DNA from 3 places in the Nitrospirillum guaranorum genome. Region 3 is predicted to be linked to each of the others. Evidence: riboswitches for the same ligand, from Rfam matches in the RefSeq annotation. Region 3 holds a riboswitch; each other region holds the start of a gene.
The links. Region 3 has a riboswitch for cobalamin ahead of cobW (cobalamin biosynthesis protein CobW). Riboswitches for the same ligand answer to the same signal wherever they lie in the genome.
Positions count from the first base shown of each region.

Region 1 (6,009 bases), on a different contig from region 3:
TCTGGCGCACCTGGACATGATGGGGAAGCCCATCTTCGTGCGCCTGACCTTGGACGACACCTTCGATTATATTCCCGGCCAGACCGTGAACCGTACGGCCGGCGGCAACCACTATGGATTCTTGCTGAAATAGAGGGCGGCGGCGCAGCCGGCCGCCGCCGCCACGGCGGTCAGGACCGCCCCCCACGCCATGTCCAGCGCGCTCAGCCGGGCGGACCACAGGCGCAAGGTGGCCTGGTTGGTCAGGTCATAGGTGCCGTAGGTGAGAAGGCCGAACACCGCGCCGCGCATCAGCGCTTGCGTCAACGGAGCCTCCGACCGCGTCGCCGGCTCCACGCAGAAGAACACGATGCCGCCCGCCATGAGCAGGTAGAACAGGGCCGCCGGCCCCAGGCGCGGCTGGGGCGCGACCATGTCGCCCATCACCTGGCGGTAAAACCCGACCATGCGGGTCAGCCAGACGGCGTCCAGGGCCAGGAAAGCGATAAGGGTCGCCGCGTAGATCGCGGCCTGGCGCAGCACTGTTCCCATGGCCTTTTCTTCCCCCGCGAAGCCAAAAAAGAAAAACGCCCCGGACCTGGGCACGGGACGTTTCTCAATACGCGTCGGCGATGCGGATGGATCAGCCCAAGGCTTACCCGACCGGCGACTTACCGGACCGGCGAGCGGGTCAGCGACTTGATTCGGCCACGCGGATTGCCGGACATGGCGGCGATTTCGCGGTCCTGCGCCTCGATGATGGCGCGGGCGGGCTCGTCACCATCCAGGCCGCCCAGTTCGGACGAGGGAACGCGACGGTTGGACGACCGCGACCCGTCATCGTACAGGACGTCGAACAGGACGAATTCGCTGACGGACTTGGATTTCGGCTTGCTGCTGCGGCCCATGGGGACCTCCTCTTCCTAAAGAACCATCAAGACCAGAACTTGGGACCAGGACTTGGGACCCGGACTGGGATCAGCGGCGGCGGCGCGGACGGTTGCGATCCTCGCGCGCCGACGGCTGCTGATCTTCGTTGGCGTTCAAGGCCGCCACGAAACTGGAGAACTGGGTGCCCCGGCCATCCTGGGCGGGACGCGGTGCCGCCGGGCGGGCGGCGTTGGGGCGCTGCCCCTGCGGCTGGGCCGGACGCTGGCCCTGTGGGCGCGCCTGTTGCTGCGGACGGGCGCCATCGGGGCGCGCCCCTTCAGGACGCGGACCCTGGGGACGCGGCGCCTGCGGGGGGCGCGGGCCCTGCGGACGGTTGCCCTCCGTCCGGGCGGGGCGCTGGCCGTCGGCCCGGGCGGGCCTGGCTTCGGCCTGGCCCTCGGCGCCACGCTGGCCACGCGGCTGTCCACGGCCGCCATTGCCGCCGCCGTTGCGCGGCTGGCGGGCCGGCAGGGGCGGACGGCTCACCGGGGCGGCGGCGGCCTGGGGCGTGGCCTCGGGCCGCTCACCCACCGGGATGGACTTGCGGATCAGCTTCTCGATGTCGCGCAGATAGACGCGCTCATCGCCATCGGCGGTGCACAGCGACACGGCGACGCCGGAGGCGCCGGCGCGGGCGGTGCGACCGATGCGGTGGACGTAGGTCTCCGGCTCGTTGGGCAGCTCGAAGTTCACCACGTGGGTGACGCCGTCCACGTCGATGCCGCGCGCCGCGATGTCGGTCGCCACCAGCACCCGCACGGCACCGGCACGGAAGCCGTCCAGCGCCTTCTGTCGCGCGTTCTGTGACTTGTTGCCGTGGATGGCGGCAGCCTCGATGCCCGCCTGCTCCAGCTGGGCCGACACGCGGTTGGCGCCATGCTTGGTGCGGGTGAAGACGATACTGCGCTGCATGCCGGCATCACCGCGGATCAGGTCGACCAGCACGTGGCGCTTTTCCGCCGCGGGGACGAAAATCACCTTCTGGGTGATCCGCTCCACCGTGGTGGAGACGGGCGTCACCTCCACCCGCAGAGGGTCCCGCAGCATCTTATTGGCCAATTCAGAGACGTCGGCCGGCATGGTGGCGGAGAAGAACAGCGTCTGCCGGTTGGCCGGCAGCTTGGCCATGATCTTCTTCAGACTGTGGATGAAGCCCATGTCCAGCATGCGGTCGGCTTCGTCCAGCACCAGCACCTCGACCTTGTCCAGGCGCACGTGGCCCTGGGTCATCAGATCCAGCAGGCGGCCGGGCGTGGCCACCAGGATGTCGATGCCGTTGGCCAGCGCCTTCACCTGGCTGCCCTGGCCGACGCCGCCCAGGATGACGGTGTGGCTGAGCCTCAGGCCCACGCCATAGTTGGTGATGCTCTCACCGATCTGCACCGCTAGCTCACGCGTCGGCGTCAGGATCAGGGCGCGGGGCATGCGCAGCGGCAGGGCCGAGGGGGCGGCCCCCAGGCGCTGTAGGATGGGCAGGGTGAAGGCGGCGGTCTTGCCGGTGCCCGTCTGGGCGATGCCCAGGATGTCGCGGCCCTCCAGCGCATGGGGAATGGCCCGCGCCTGGATGGGGGTGGCGGTGTGATGGCCCAGCTGGGCCAGGGCGGCCTGAATCTCAGGCCGCAGCGAAAGGGTGTCGAAAGCGGTCAATGTCTTGGAATCCCAGGGCGACGCGCCGGCCGCGTTTGTTTCTCGCGGCCGCGGATCGCGGTCAAGCCCTTGCCCGGGCGCGTGCCGGCAGGCATGTGTCAGAAGGTCGAGTATGCCCTGGGTGCTACAGGGGCGATTTGGCCGCCACCGCTACGCGCCACCCGGGGGATACCGCCGGGCCCAGCGGCCCGGCATGGGAACGGATGATGCCATCCATTCCTTAAGACCGCATAAGTGGCTGTGACCGGTCCCAGGTACAAGGGAAATCGCTCGAACCGCCCCGTATTGCTGCCATGCCCCGGCGCGGGTGGGCCTTGTCACACAACCGCCAAGCTTGTGCGCCAGGGTGTTCACCCCCGCGCCGCGACATCGCGTTTGCGCGCGCCTGCAATTCCCCGTAGAAAAGCCCTGACGGTTCCCGCTCCGACCGGGCGGGATGAAAAGGGAACGCGGTGGGGATCCCCTCCCCGATGCCGCGGCTGCCCCCGCAACTGTGAACGGCGAGCCCGACACCATCCCCGCGCGATATCATGGGCGGGGACCGAAGCCACTGGGAAACCGGGAAGGCGGTGCCAGGGTGACGACCCGTGAGCCAGGAGACCTGCCGTCACGCCGTGGTCACGCACGGGCACATTGGGCGGGGTGCACCGATGGGGAGAGGGCGTCCGCCGTCCCGGCCGTTTGGGAATATCCAGGCCGAGGGTTGGGTGACCCATTCTTTGGCCCGTGGTGACGTGTCACGTTGCCAGAGGCCAACAAATCATGGGTCGTTTCTTTACCGGAATAATAACACCGCTGCTGTTTCTGAGCAGCCCCACAGCCCTTGCCGCCTGCATGGAGGGCGACGCGTCGTCCCCCGCCACCCTTGACGACGTGGTGGTCACCGCCGCCCGCCGCGACCTGATCGGCACGGCCGCCACCTCCAGCCAGGGCGTGGTGGTGAAGGAGGAACTGGATCTGCTGCCCGCCTATCGCGTGGGCCAGATGCTGGAGACGGTGCCCGGCCTGGTGGTCACCAGCCACAGCGGTGAGGGCAAGGCCAACCAGTACCTGCTGCGTGGATTCAACCTGGACCACGGCACCGACATGGCCACCAGCGTGGACGGCATGCCGGTGAATATGCGCACCCACGCGCACGGCCAGGGCTATACCGACCTGAACTTCGTGATTCCGGAACTCGCCAGCGGCATCGGCTACACCAAGGGCCCCTACTTCGCGGCGCAAGGCGACTTCTCCGCTGTCGGCTCCATCCAGATGGGCTATCTGGACCAGATTCCGGCCCAGGTGGCGCTGACGGCCGGCACGCTGGGCTATCGGCGCGCCTTCGCCGCCGGCACCACGGCGGTGGGCGCCGGGCAGCTGATGGCGGGTGGGGAGCTGGTGCATTATGACGGCCCCTGGGACCACCCGGACAACCTGCGCAAGGGCAACGCCGTGCTGCGCTACGGCCAGGGGGAGCGGGACGACGGCTTCAGCGTCACGGCCATGTACTACCGCGCGCTGTGGAACGCCACCACCGACCAGCCGGAACGCGCCATCGCGCAGGGTCTGATCGGCCGCTATGGCACCCTGGACCCCACGGACGGCGGCCAGGCGCGGCGCATGAGCCTGTCCGGCACCCTCGCCACGCCGGTAGAGGCCGGCTGGCTGGCCGGCGGTCAGGTGACGGCCAATGCCTACGTCATCAACAACCAGCTGACGCTGTGGAACAACTTCACCCATTTCCTGGACAACCCCGTCGACGGTGACCAGCACGCCCAAAATGAAAGCCGCATGGTGGCCGGCGGGGCCGTCAGCTACAGCCGGCCCGTGAGCCTGCTGGGCCTGGATCATGAGATCGTGACCGGCCTGGACGCGCGCTTCGATGATGTGCATGTGGATCTGCGGGCGACCAAGGCCCGCGTGGCCCACGCCCTGCTAAGCGATGACAACGTCCGGGAGGCCGGTGGCGGCGCCTATGCCCAGGCCACCAGCCACTGGACACCCTGGCTGCGCACCGTCGTGGGCGTGCGCGAGGACTATCTGACCGCCACCGACCACGGCAGCAACGCCGGCGTGGTGGCGGCCCGCCTGTTCCAGCCCAAGGGCAGCGCCATCGCCACCCTGTGGGAGGGGACGGAGGTCTATGTCAGCGCCGGCCGCGGCTTTCACAGCGACGACGTGCGCGGCGTCACCCCCAAAGGCGCCAATGGGGGTGATGCGCCCTTGCTGGCCAAGGCCACCGGCGAGGAGGTGGGCATCCGCAGCACCCTGCTGCCCAACCTGACCGCCACCCTGACGGCCTTCCAGATGGATTTCGTGTCGGAGCTGACCTACGACGCCGACGTGGGCCAGACGGAGGCGGGCCGCCCCAGCCGCCGGCGCGGGCTGGAACTGAACACCACCTACGCCCCCGTCGGCTGGCTGGAGTTCTACGGTAGCGTCGCCTTCAGCCATGCCCGCTACACCGACCGCGATCCGGCCGGCAGCTTCATCCCCGACGCGCCCAAGCTGATCGGCTCGCTGGCGATATACCTGCGGGACTTGGGTCCCCAGGAGACGGGATGGAGCGGCGGCGTGGAGTATCGCTACTTCGGCGCCCATCCACTGATCGAGGACAACAGCGTGCGCTCGTCGGGCAGCCAGGAGTGGAACCTGACGGCCAACTATACGCTGGAGGGCGGCCTGCGCTTCGGCGTCGGCCTCTACAACGTCTTCGACAGCAAGGATGACGCCGCCGACTATTATTACACCGACCGGCTGAAGGGCGAACCGGCGGAGGGCGTCGGCGACCTGCATGTCCACCCGCTGGAGCCCCGCTCCGTCCGCTTCACGGTTGGTAAGGTTTTCTGATCACCACAGGTCGGCCAGCCCTTCCTCCATCCCCAGGTCGGCGGGGGGCTGGCCGACCGGGCCCATCCAGGCCACGGCCACCGCGTGACCGCTGGGCAGGTCGCGCCGCCACAGCCGGCAGGCCTGGCCCGGCGGCAGCGACCCGTCGTGGCGGATCAGCGCGGGGCCATGGGGCGTTATGGCGTCGGGTGCCATGGCGAAACTGTCGGTGGGCAGCGACAGGCCCAGCCCCAAGGCCTTGATGTAGGCCTCCTTCAGGGTCCAGAAGGTCACCAGGTCCGGCCCGCCGCGCCCGGCGGGCCGGGCATCCAGCCAAGCCAGTTCCTCGGGCGCGAACATGGCCGTCGCCACCTCCGCCCCGATGCGGCGGTCGCCGCGCTCGACATCCACGCCTATCCGCGTGCCGGCATCCAGGGTCACGGCGCAGGCCACCAGGCCGTCGGTGTGCGACAGGTTGAAGTCCAGCCCCACCGGCGCCCCCACCAGCCCCGGCTTGCCCTGCGGCGTAAGGGGGGTGAAGACCAGCGCCGCCGGCGGCCGACCCAGCAGGCGGCCCAGCCACAGCCGGGCCAAACCGTGCGCCGCCACATATTCCCGCCGGTTGGCCTCGAACACGAAGCG
Region 1 is NZ_JAYEES010000004.1:1,157,574-1,163,582, forward strand. It holds gene UAJ10_RS26875 (hypothetical protein) at 1-133, shown strand, start outside; gene UAJ10_RS26880 (DUF2177 family protein) at 112-531, opposite strand; gene UAJ10_RS26885 (hypothetical protein) at 651-887, opposite strand; gene UAJ10_RS26890 (DEAD/DEAH box helicase) at 958-2,556, opposite strand; cobalamin riboswitch at 2,952-3,179, shown strand; gene UAJ10_RS26895 (TonB-dependent receptor) at 3,319-5,388, shown strand; gene UAJ10_RS26900 (4'-phosphopantetheinyl transferase family protein) at 5,389-6,009, opposite strand, start outside.
Region 1: linked by a shared signal. The riboswitch ahead of UAJ10_RS26895 (TonB-dependent receptor) and the one ahead of cobW (cobalamin biosynthesis protein CobW) in region 3 are both predicted to bind cobalamin.

Region 2 (6,009 bases), on a different contig from region 3:
GGGGAAGATGTCCGTGGGCATCTTGAACAGGCTTAGCACGCCCAGCAGCGTGATCAGGCCGGCCAGCACGGCGAAACTATAGGGGCGCCTCAGGGCGTAGGCGACGATCCACATGGGGACGGGGCTCCGGCAATGCGATGCGGAAAAATGCAACGCTACGCCCAGGGGCCGAGGTCGCCCCCCGCCCGGCACAGCCCAAAACAATTAACGCGCTTGATGGTTCAGGGGAACCTACTTCGATACGCAACGGTTCGAATTTAGGCATGCCGCGACCAATCGCCGCCAAATCGGAAAACTGTGGCCTGCGTCACTGCGCCGTTGGCGAAGGGAATGTAAGGCGATCAGCCTTGGATGGCCAGGCTCTCCCCCGCTGTATCCCGGGCGGCGTCCTGACCCCCTGCGACGGGGCGGTCGGGCAGGGAAGGTACCCAGCGCACCACCACGTACAGGCCGAATCCGCAGGCCAGCAACGGCTTGAACCACGTGGCGGTGGCCAGATGCAGGCCCCGTGTCCAAACGTGCGTGGTCAGCGCGAAGCACAACAGCACCAGCACCCAGCCCAGCGCGCGATTGCGACGGACATGAAATTCCCAGCCCGCCAGGGCGCCGGCGACCAGCGCCATGTCGCCGAAATGGCCCAGGACCGTGCGTGGGTTGAACAACAGCAGATAGGTGACCATCAGCGCCGCCACGGTGGCGGCGGCCTTGGGGGCCGGCAGGCGGCTGACGGTGCCGCGCGCCAGGATCAGCACGGCGACGCCGGCCAGGGCGCGGATGGCGGTCTGCGCCATCAGATCCAGCGGCAGGCCCAAGGTGGCCAGGCCATTGGCGAAATCGTGCCAGACACCGCCGCCGGGGTTGGCGCTGCTCATGGTCTTGCGCACAAGCTGGCCGTATTCCCCCAGGGCGTAGCCGGGGTCCCAGTGCGCCAGGGGCAGGGCCAGCGCCGCCGCCAGCCATAGCGCCAGGGACAGGCGCAGGCGGGGCCACAGGGCGAAGGCCAGCATGACCAGGGCCAGGGCCTGGGGCTTGAACGCGCCGGCCAGCACCAGCAGGAAGGCGGCACGGCGCCACCGGCCTTCCGCCACGTCGGCCAGGCCGGCCAGCATCAGGCCCAGCATCAGGAATTCCGTCTGGGCGCCGCGCAGATCCACCACCCCAATGGGCAGTGCCGCCAGCAGGGCGACGCCGAACAGCCGTTGCCAATCCACGCCCCGGCCATCCGCCGGCGCCAGCAGGCGGCACAGCCGCCCCACGCCCCACCAGCACACCGCCAGCAGGCTCAGGCGCCACAGGGCATCCCCCAACAGCGGCGGAAGATAGGCCCACGGAGTGAACAGCACGGCGCTGGACGGCAGGTAGAGGAAGCCGTTGATGCCGTCCTCGTAAATCTCCGCACCCTGCCACCAGGCCCAGGTGGCCTCGGCGTAGATGTGGAATTCAGAAACGAACCGTCCACTAATCACCTGCGCCTCGATCGCCACCAGGGCGATGGCCCAGAGGGCGAGGCCGAACACCAGTGGGCGCGGCAGGGGAAGAAGCGGCGGGCGGACCATGCTGCGGAACAACCTATCTCATAGGTAATAGGCTCTATGGTCTATGCCTAACACCTTTGCGCTCAAGGTCAAGCCCTAAGGCCTGGCCGTTGCATATTTATGATAAAATGCCGCGATGCCGCCCTTGCCCGGCGCGAACGATTGCCGTAAGGCTGCCGTCGCCGACGGTTCCACAGGCACGCCTGTGGATGAAAAGGGAACGTGGTGGGGATGCCCGGCATCCGACTCCACGGCTGCCCCCGCAACTGTGAACGGTGAGCGCCGCCCGCCCTCGTACGGGGCCCCGTATGGGGGATGGCCACTGGGTTCCCGATGGAACCTGGGAAGGCCGGGCCGGCGCCCTGACCCGTGAGCCAGGAGACCTGCCGCCGGCGGTATTGCGCAGGGTCGCGGGGGCGGGGTGTCCCGGCGGAACCGGTCAGCGGCGACGCGGGCCCCATGGGCTCGCGGCCCCTCGGTCTCGTCGACAGGCAATCCCCTCCTTCCGGCCGGTCTTGGCCTCTGGTACCACCGCTGCGTGAGACCGGGTGGGATGGAACTGACTGATGACGCATGAGCACATGGCCGTCCCCGGCGTCACCCTGGTCTTGGGCGGCGCCCGCTCCGGCAAAAGCCGCTTCGCCGAGGGGCTGGTGACCGCGCTGCCCGGTCCCTGGACCTATATCGCCACCGCCCAGGCCTGGGATGACGAGATGCGCGACCGCATCGGCCGGCACCAGGCTGACCGCGTGCCCGGTTGGACGACGGTGGAGGCGCCGCTGGATCTGGCCGACGCGCTGGCCGCCGGCGGCGATGGGCCGGTCCTGGTCGACTGCCTGACGCTATGGCTGACCAACGTCATGCTGGCCGATCGGGACGTGGCCGCCGCCGTCGCGGGGCTGGAGGCGGCGCTGGCCGCCCGCGTGGGCGCCACCGTCCTGGTGGGGAACGAGGTGGGCATGGGCATCGTGCCGGAAAACGCGCTGGCCCGCGCCTTCCGGGACCATGCCGGCCGCCTGCACCAGCGCCTGGCGGCCACGGCGTCGCAGGTGTTCCTGACGGTGGCGGGCCTGCCCCTGAAAGTGAAATAAGAGCGGAAGGAGGTTGCCATGGCCGATCTTGAGTCCCCGGACGACGAAGCCGCCCGCCATCGCGAGAAGATGCAGAAGCGCAAGGCCGTGCAGGACGCCCGCGTGGCCCAGGCGACGGGGGAGAAGGGCCTGCTGATGGTCCACACCGGCCCCGGCAAGGGCAAGACCACGGCGGCGCTGGGCATGATGCTGCGCACCGCCGGTTATGGCCTGCGGGTGGGATTTATCCAGTTCGTGAAGGGCAACTGGGCGACGGGGGAGCAGACGGCGCTGACGCGCTTTTCCGACCTGATCGATCACCATGTGATGGGCGAGGGCTTCACCTGGGACACCCAGGACAAGGAGCGGGACATCGCCGCCGCCGTCCGCGCCTGGGACCTGGGGCGGCGCATGCTGGCCGACCCGCAGTACCACCTGGTGGTGCTGGACGAGATCAACATCGTGCTGCGCTACGGTTATCTGGACGTGGCCGAGGTGCTGGCCGGGCTGAACGCCCGCCTGCCCGACACCCACGTCCTGGTCACCGGCCGCAACGCCAAGGCCGAGATCATCGAGGCCGCCGACCTGGTGACGGAATTCCAGGCGGTGAAGCACCCCTTCCAGGCCGGTATCAAGGCGCAGCGCGGGATCGACTTCTGATGGCCGACCGCACCGCCGGGGGCGCCCGCGCCCTGATGATCCAGGGCACCGGTTCGGACGTCGGCAAGTCGCTGCTGGTGGCGGCCCTGGCGCGGGCCTACACCAGGCGCGGCCTGCGGGTGCGCCCGTTCAAGCCGCAAAACATGTCCAACAACGCCGCCGTGACGTCGGATGGGGGTGAGATCGGGCGCGCCCAGGCGCTGCAGGCCCGCGCCTGCGGTGTCGCGCCCTCGGTGGACATGAACCCGGTGCTGCTGAAGCCGCAGACCGACGTGGGCGCGCAACTGGTGTTGCGCGGCCGGGTGCTGGGCAATGCCGAAGCCTCATCCTACCAGCGCCGCAAGGGGGAATTGCTGCCGGCCGTGCTGGAAAGCTTCCACCGCCTGCGGGCGGAGTGCGACCTGGTGGTGGTGGAGGGGGCGGGCAGCCCGGCGGAAACCAATCTGCGCGCCGGCGACATCGCCAACATGGGCTTCGCCCGCGCGGCGGGCGTGCCGGTGGTGTTGGCTGGCGACATCGACCGGGGCGGCGTCATCGCCAGCCTGGTGGGCACCCATGGCGTGCTGGACGGGGAGGATCGCGCCCAGATCCGCGGCTTCCTCATCAACAAGTTCCGCGGTGATGTCCGGCTGTTCGAAAAGGGCGTGACGGAGATCGAGGCCCGCACCCGCTGGCCCTGTTTCGGCGTCATGCCGCACCAGGTCGCCGCCGCCCGCCTGCCGGCCGAGGATGGCATGGACTTGGCCCACTGGGCGAAACGCGCCGCCGGCGGGCCCTTGCGCATCGCCGTGCCCATGCTGTCGCGCATCGCCAATTTCGACGACCTCGACCCCCTGCGGCTGGAGCCGGGGGTGACGGTGGCGATGGTGCCCCCCGGCCGGCCCCTGCCGGGCGACGCCCAGGGCGTCATCCTGCCGGGATCCAAGGCCACCCTGGCCGACCTGGCCTTCCTCCGCGCGCAGGGATGGGACATCGACCTGGCGGGCCATGTGCGCCGGGGCGGCTGGGTTCTGGGCCTGTGCGGCGGCTATCAGATGCTGGGCCGGACGGTGGCCGACCCCGACGGCATCGAGGGGCCGCCCGGCACCGCCGCCGGTCTGGGCTACCTGGACGTGGAAACCGTGCTGGCCCCGGCCAAGACCCTGCGGGCGGTGACGGGCCGTGACGCCGCCGGCGGGTCGGCCCTCACGGGCTATGAGATGCACCTGGGCGTGACCCAGGGACCGGACCGTGCCCGCCCCCTGCTGCACCTGGATACCGGGGGCGGCGGGGCGGCGGCGGAAGGGGCGGTCAGCCCGGATGGCCGCATCGCCGGCACCTATGTCCACGGCCTGTTCGGCCATGACGCCCAGCGGGCGGCCTGGTTGCGGCGATGGAACGCCGCTCCTGGCCTCGACAGTTATGATGGCACGGTGGAGGCGGCGCTGGATGAACTGGCCATCGCCGCCGAACGCCACCTGGACCTCGACGCGCTATGGGCCATCAGCCGATGACCGCTCCTGACAAGCCATGCCCCGACTTCGACGCCGACTTTCGGTCCCACTTTCGCGACCTGTTGGTCTGGCGGCGTGATGTGCGGCGCTTCCGCACCGACCCGCTGCCGGATGGCCTGCTGGAACGCCTGTTGGACCTGGCCTGCCTGGCGCCGTCCGTGGGGCTCAGCCAGCCCTGGCGTTTCGTCCGCGTCGACGATCCCGCCCGCCGCGCCGCCGTGCGGGCGGAGTTCGAGCGCTGCAACGCCGAGGCGCTGGCGGCCCAGGCGCAGGATCGCGCCCGCCTCTATGCCAGCCTGAAGCTGGCGGGCCTGCGCGAGGCGCCCTGCCACCTGGCGGTGTTCGTCGACCCCGACCCGGCGCAGGGCGCCGGCCTGGGCCGCCGCACCATGCCCGAGACCCTGGCCTATTCCGCCGTGGCGGCCATCCAGACCCTGTGGCTGGCGGCGCGGGCGGAGGGGATCGGCCTGGGCTGGGTTTCCATCCTGCGGCCGGAGGTGATGAATGGCCTGCTGGCGGTGCCGGCCGCGTGGCGCCTGGTGGGCTATCTCTGCATCGGCTATCCCGCCGAGTCGGACGATGTGCCCGAACTGGAACGCGCCCACTGGGAACAGCGGCATCCAGTGTCCGACGTGCTGTTCCAGCGATGAGGAGTTTAAAGCGCCAACACCAGCGCCAGGCCCCACAGCAGGGCCAGGCTGCGGCGGTAGAGGCTGAGTCCGGCGTCGATGTCGGCGGCGGTGGCCTCGGGCCTGCCGTCGCCCATCCAGTGATCGTCCACCCGCACGTCGCCATAGGTGCGCGGGCCTGCCAGGCGCAGGCCCAGGGCGCCCGCCATCGCGGCCTCCGGCCAGCCGGCGTTGGGGCTGCGATGATGGCCGGCGTCGCGGCGCACGGCGGCCAGCGCCGCCTTGGCCGGCGCCGTCCCGCGCGTCCAGGCCGCCAGGATCAGCAGCAGGGCCGTCAGGCGCGAGGCCGGCAGGTTCACCACATCGTCCAGCCGGGCCGCCGCCCAGCCATAGGCCTCATGCCGGGGTGTGCGGTGGCCCACCATGCTGTCGGCGGTGTTGATGGCCTTGTAGGCCAGCAGTCCCGGCAGCCCGCCCACCGCCAGCCAGAAGGCCGGCGCCACCACCCCGTCGGAAAAATTCTCCGCCAGGCTTTCGATGGCGGCGCGGGCCACGCCCGCCTCATCCAGGCTGGCCGGGTTGCGGCCGACGATGTGGGCCACGGCCTCCCGCCCACCCTCCA
Region 2 is NZ_JAYEES010000001.1:159,158-165,166, reverse strand. It holds gene UAJ10_RS00545 (efflux RND transporter permease subunit) at 1-114, opposite strand, end outside; gene UAJ10_RS00540 (glycosyltransferase 87 family protein) at 342-1,556, opposite strand; cobalamin riboswitch at 1,705-1,940, shown strand; gene cobU (bifunctional adenosylcobinamide kinase/adenosylcobinamide-phosphate guanylyltransferase) at 2,102-2,626, shown strand; gene cobO (cob(I)yrinic acid a,c-diamide adenosyltransferase) at 2,645-3,265, shown strand; gene UAJ10_RS00525 (cobyric acid synthase) at 3,265-4,758, shown strand; gene bluB (5,6-dimethylbenzimidazole synthase) at 4,755-5,408, shown strand; gene cbiB (adenosylcobinamide-phosphate synthase CbiB) at 5,414-6,009, opposite strand, start outside.
Region 2: linked by a shared signal. The riboswitch ahead of cobU (bifunctional adenosylcobinamide kinase/adenosylcobinamide-phosphate guanylyltransferase) and the one ahead of cobW (cobalamin biosynthesis protein CobW) in region 3 are both predicted to bind cobalamin.

Region 3 (6,009 bases):
GTCCAGGCCGGCCAGCAGGGCCTTCATTTCCGCCGGACCGCTGGCGGCCAACAGGGGAGCCACCTCGACCCGCAGGGCAGCCAAGACGTCAGCAGCCCTTGACCATTCCGGATACGGAATGAGAGTGCCGGCCACCAAGTCCCGTACTAGGCCGTCCAGTGCCGCTCGAACCCGACCGACGCTGGGGGCTGCCCCGGTCCGCGCGGCTAACACAGCCGGCATGGGATGGGGCCAGGGGGGGCGGCGTCGCCGGTGAACAGGTCCTCCAGCGTGCCGCCCAGGCCCAGGTCGCGGGCCAGCGCCTCGGTCAGTGCCGGCCGGTCACGACGGGGGAAGCGGGCCATGGCGGCCAGGAAGGCGGCCTGGGCGCCGTCGTCCAGCGTCGCCCCGAAGACATGCAGGCCGTCGCGAATCTGCATCTCCTTGATGTCGCACAGGTGGGCATCCAGCCGGGCCAGGGCCTCGTCGGGCAGGTCGCCCGTGACCAGATCGGCGGGCAGGTTCAGGTCACGGGTGACGCCGGCCTCCCACGCCAGGTCGCGGATGCGGGCCCGCAGGGTGGGAAGGCGGCGCGGGTCCAGGCTTTGCGCCTGGGCATATTCATCCAGTGCCTGCTCCAGGGCTGCCAGATCGCCATGCAAGCCCGCCGGCACCGGCGGCGGCGGCAGGTGGCCCACCAGCACCGCGCCCAGGCGGCGGCGGGCCTGTACGCCCTCACCGGGATTGCTGACGATATAGGGGTAGAGGACGGGCAGGGGGCCGGCCAGTCGCTCAGGCCAGCAGTCGGCGGACAGCGCCACGGCCTTGCCGGGCAACCATTCCAGGGTGCCGTGGGCGCCCACCTGCACCAGGGCATGGATGTCCACCACATGGCGCAGCCACAGGTGAAAGGCGGCGTAGCCGTGGCTGGGGGGGGTATCGGGGTCATGGTGGGCGGCGCTGTCGAGGACGCCCTGGCCCCGGCTGGGCTGCACCGCCACCAGCAGGTTGCCGCAGGGTTGGACGCGAAAGCGCAGCGCGCCACCGCGCGCCAGCGGATCGGCCTCGGGCGGTCCCCACTGGTCGGTGATGGCGGCCAGCGCCGCCGGGTCCATAAGCCGGGCGTAATCGCCCAGGCTCAGGCCCGGCGCGTCGCCGTCAAGGGGCCGGCGCAAGGCGCTCATCAGGGCGGCGCCATCGGTCGGCATGCCGGCCACGCCATAGCCGGCGCCGGCCAGGGCCGCCAGCATGGCCAGGGTGCTGGCGGGCGTGTCCAGGCCCAGCGCCAGACCGGTGCCGCCGCGGGCGGGATAGTCGGACAGCACCAGGGCCACGCGTCGCTCCGCCGGCGGGGTGGCGGCCAGCCGGGCCCAGGCGGCCGCCTTGTCGGCCAGCGCGTCCACCCGGTCCGCACGGGGGCGGCTCAAGGTCGGGGCGTATTCCAGGGCGGGGTCCCAGTCGGCCGCCGCCTTGAAGGCAATGGCGGGGCCTTGCAGCCGACCGTCCATTTCCGGCAGCACCACGGTCATGGCGAGGTCCGCCGGGCCTAAGCCGGCGCGGGCCTTTTCCCACAGCGCCTCCGTGCCCGTGGACAACACGGCCTGCAGCACCGGCACGCCGGGGGCGTCCAGCGGCGATGAGTCCTCCGGACCCTGGCGCGCGGAAAATCCGGTGGCGTTCAGGACCACGGCTGGCCGCAGGGCCGCCAGTTCGGCCGCCAGCCATTGGGCGGCCGGGCCTTCCTTCAGGCTGGCCACATAATAGAGGCGGGGCGCCAGGCCGCGCCGGGCCAGGGCGTCGGCCAGGGCGTGCAGGGGCGCCAGGTTGCCGGCCTGCAGGTGCGATCGGTAGAAGACCAGCGCCGCAGGCGGGCCTTCGACAGGGATGGGCGCGCGCCACGTCTCGTGCCGCCCGTATCGGGGCAAGGGTGTGGGCTCGCCCGCCAAGAGGGTGGCGGGTGGCTGCCGGCCCAGCAGATGGGCGGTCTCGGCCAGGAACCGGGCGGTGTTCTCGGGCCCGCCTTCAACGAAGCAGCGCCACAGCCGGCGGGCGGCGGTCTGGTCCACGGTGCCGGCGGCGTCCAGGCCGGGATCGGCCTTGGCCTCGCCGGGCAGGACGGCCAAAGGGATACCTCGGGCCTTGCAGGTCTGTGCCACCTGCTCCAGCCCATAACGCCAATAGCCGGTCCCGCCGTTCAGGCGCAGCACGACCAGGCGGGCCCGCGAAATCACCGCCTCGACATACAGGTCGACGGACAGGGGATGGCCCAGGCGCATCAGGTTGGCCAGGCGCAAGGTCGGCCGCCAGGGAACATCACCCAGGGCGTGGTAGGCGGCGGCCACCGAGGACAGGTCGCTGTCGGAAAAGGACAACAGCACGCAGTCCGCCGGCGTTTGCCCCAAATCCTCGGCTTGGGGGGACGCCAGCAGATCCTCGGCCTGGGTGGGCAGCAGGTGCATGGGAGGGGCGGAACCCGTGTGACGACACTGAAAGACGAAAGCGAGCGTTATGCCGCTCTAGCCCCTATACGCCGTCAATTCAACAGGTGGATTGGTCAACAGGCAGGGGGATGGGGGATAGGGCCGCTTTGCGTCCACGCCCCGCACCCGCTGCCAGTCAGGCGGCCAGCGCCGCCTCGATGGCCGTCCTGTCCATGCCGGTCTCGCCGATCACCACCAGGCGGCTGCGTCGCGCCTCGTCCGGCGCCCACAGCCGGTCATAGCTGGTCTGGATACGGTTCCCCACGCCCTGGACCAGCAGGCGCATGGGCTTGCCCGGCACATCGATGAAGCCCTTCAGGCGCAGGATGCCGAAGCGCTGGGCCGCCTCGACCAGCCGGCGGACCAGGGCCTCGGGATCGGCTTGGGACGGCAGTTCGGCCACGAAGCTGGTGAAGTCGTCGTGGTCGTGCTCTTCCTCGTTGTCGTGATGGCTGACGCGGGCGTCCAGGTCGGCTTCCGCCGCGGCCGACAGGCCCAGCAGCACGTCGGGGTCGACATCGCCATGGGCCACGCGCACCAGTGGCGGGGCGGCGGGTCGCAGGGCCTTCACCGTCTCGGCCACAGCGGCCAGCCCGGCCTCGTCCACCAGGTCGGTCTTGCTGACCAGGATCAGGTCGGCGCACAGCACCTGGTCCTCGAACACCTCCTGCACGGGGGTCTCATGCTCCACCGTGGCGTCGCCGGCCTCCATGGCCGCCTTTTGCCGCGCCAGGGCCTCGGCATCCGGGGCGAAGCGGCCCTCCGCCACGGCGTCGGCCGCCACCACCGCTACCACGCCGTCCACCGTCACGCGGGACCGCACGGCCGGCCAGGTGAAGGCGCGCACCAGCGGCTTGGGCAGGGCCAGGCCGCTGGTCTCGATGATAATGTGGTCCGGCGGGTCGGCGCGGTTCAGCAGCGTTTCCAGCGCCGGCACGAAATCATCCGCCACCGTGCAGCACAGGCAGCCGTTGGCCAGTTCGATCACCCGGTCCTCCGGGCAGGTCTCGTCGCCGCAGCCCTTGAGCACGGCGCCATCGACGCCGACATCGCCGAACTCATTGATGATCAGCGCCAGGCGCCGGCCGCCGGGGTTCTGCAGCAGGCCACGAATCAGCGTGGTCTTGCCGGCGCCGAGGAAGCCGGTGATGACGGTGGCGGGGATTTTGGCGGTGGGGGTCGGCATGTGCGGGGCTCTCAAGCGAAAGGCGGATAACGGGACGCACTTCGGTCGGCAGTGGGGCGGGTGGGACGCGACGCGTGATGCGGCCAATAATCCCGATTTGAGCGGAACGCGATCAGGTAAAGCCACTTGATCGTTTAAATCCACTCTACCATGAACAGGTTATGAGCAAGCCGCAGTGACGAAAGATCATATCTTGCTCTAGCGGACAGCGAATGGAAGGTGCGCGAACGAAACCTCGGTGGGAGGAGGACCATGGCGATATTCCCTTTCTCCGTCATCCCGGCAGATTGGACGTGGGCCTTCGCGATAGCAAGTCTCCTGGCTTGCGGATTATAACGCCGACCCTGCCTTCTCGGTCGAGACCCAAGGTCCACACCAGTGGCATTAACCGTAGGTCCAACTGGGGACCGGCTGTGGGTCAACATTGACCGCATACAGTTGCGCGGGCAGCTCCGGCATCGAACCAGACTTCCTATTATCCCCCCGACCAGGGCGAAAGGATACTATCACTCCGGCGAAACTGCGCCGGGTCGGAGGCGGCGATCGATGGCTTTGTGGGCGAGCCTCGACTTTCCTCGAAAGTCCAGCTGGTGCTGGTGCGTGGGGGTATCTGAATTGTCGCCGATCATCAGCTTCACTCCAGCACTCGGACGTTGTAACGTGTTGTGACCGGCGTCGCAGACGAGATGGCGCACACTTTCACCGTCACCGCTCCCGGCGCCGATACGAAAGCCCGGATCTGGAATCCGTCCCCGGCATCCGTCCCGGCGGGACTGGCGATTGCCGCCATGGAAGGTTGGGCGCTCGCGACGACGGCGATCCCGGCGGCGCATGTTCCCGCCTCCAGCCGCCTACCTCCGATGGGGGGCGTCGTCCCGGCCAGGGCTAACCTGTCGGCGCCCAGGGTAGTGCTACGGCCTGAATAGACGGCGGAAAGGGCGATATATTGGCCGCTTCCGTGGCTATCGATATCCCCTTTGGTGGCGCCCGCGTGCTTGACGTCTTGGACGCTAATCTGGTCGGCGCGGTCAGCCAGAACCACGTCGTAATCCACGGGATTGCGCCCATCGCTTCGAACAAAGCTGCTGCCGTCCAGATTGACGTCGGTTACCGTGCCCGACAGCATGACATGGTCGCCGCCGTGGTTCTCGCGGTTGTTGGCGCTGAAGATGGACTGACCTAACTTGAAGCCCGAGCCGGCCGACAGATTTAAGCCGTGACGGCCGTTCAGAAAAAAGGCGGATCCGATGGCGATGACGTTGGTCAGACGAGGGTCGTCATTGTAGAAGCCATCTAGGTCGGACAGCTCGCAGAGCACGCCGTTGAAGCTCCACGCTCCACGATTGCCGGTGTCGCCAGGGGCTCGAGTGGAGTGGATACAATATTGAGCCTCATCGAAGCCGCCGTTGGAGAATGTTAATCCGACTGCGACATCGCCAGGATATTGAGATTTCACTTCTAACGCCGGACCTTTAGTGAAGCCCACATGATAGTTGGCCATGTTGAAGCCGTCGGTGTCCTGGATCAGGATGCCGTAAGTGTAGGTTCCCCGCTGCTGTGCACGGGAATTGGTGTTCACAACGAAGTTTTCTGATGGATTGTCCCCATCGGGACCGGACCGGTGCACCCACCAAAGCCGTGACCCCTCGCTCTTGTTGTTGCCGCCTGGATTGACATCATTGAAATACAGACTAAGGGAGGATTCAATTTCAATGCCAATATATTGACCGGCGACGGAAATGTGGTCAATATTGCCCCCTACAACATTTAGATAATGAATACCTGCGCCTGATTTCGGATCGTCTGTACGATAAATTTGAAAATCCCGAAAATTAACAGAATACAGGCGTGGGCTTTTTTCATTATTTTTCACAAAGAATACGTCGCCACTTGATGTCGGAAATAAAGTCGTCACGCCTTTTCCCGATCCTTCAATTGATAAATCATCGCAGCTTATGTTGATTGTGTGGGATATGCTATATGACCCAGGCGGAATATGTATGGTTCTTGGCGAAACCGCTTTGCTTTTGGCGCAGGCAGCGGAAATAGCTGCTTCAATTGGGGTGGCGCTATCCTGCTTGCCAGCAGGATCCGCCCCAAATTCGAGAACATTCAGGGTCTGTGGCAGGACAGCCTTTTCCTGTGCCGAGGTGGGATGCGCGCAAAAAAGGCAAGGGACTGAAAACAGGAACCAAATAAATGCCTCGGCCGGAGCGCTTCGCATATTTCCACCCACATCGGATGTCGATTACGGGGAACGCCGGCGCTTTGCAATTCCGGTAGTGAGGATATGCAAAGCGTCGACAAATTATTATCGCATGGATTACAATCGTCTGAGCTTGCCCATGTTAAAAACATAAGCAC
Region 3 is NZ_JAYEES010000002.1:603,567-609,575, forward strand. It holds gene UAJ10_RS08280 (cobaltochelatase subunit CobN) at 1-84, opposite strand, end outside; gene UAJ10_RS08285 (cobaltochelatase subunit CobN) at 207-2,438, opposite strand; gene cobW (cobalamin biosynthesis protein CobW) at 2,596-3,645, opposite strand; cobalamin riboswitch at 3,937-4,168, opposite strand; gene UAJ10_RS08295 (glycosyl hydrolase family 28-related protein) at 4,280-5,869, opposite strand; gene UAJ10_RS08300 (hypothetical protein) at 5,969-6,009, opposite strand, start outside.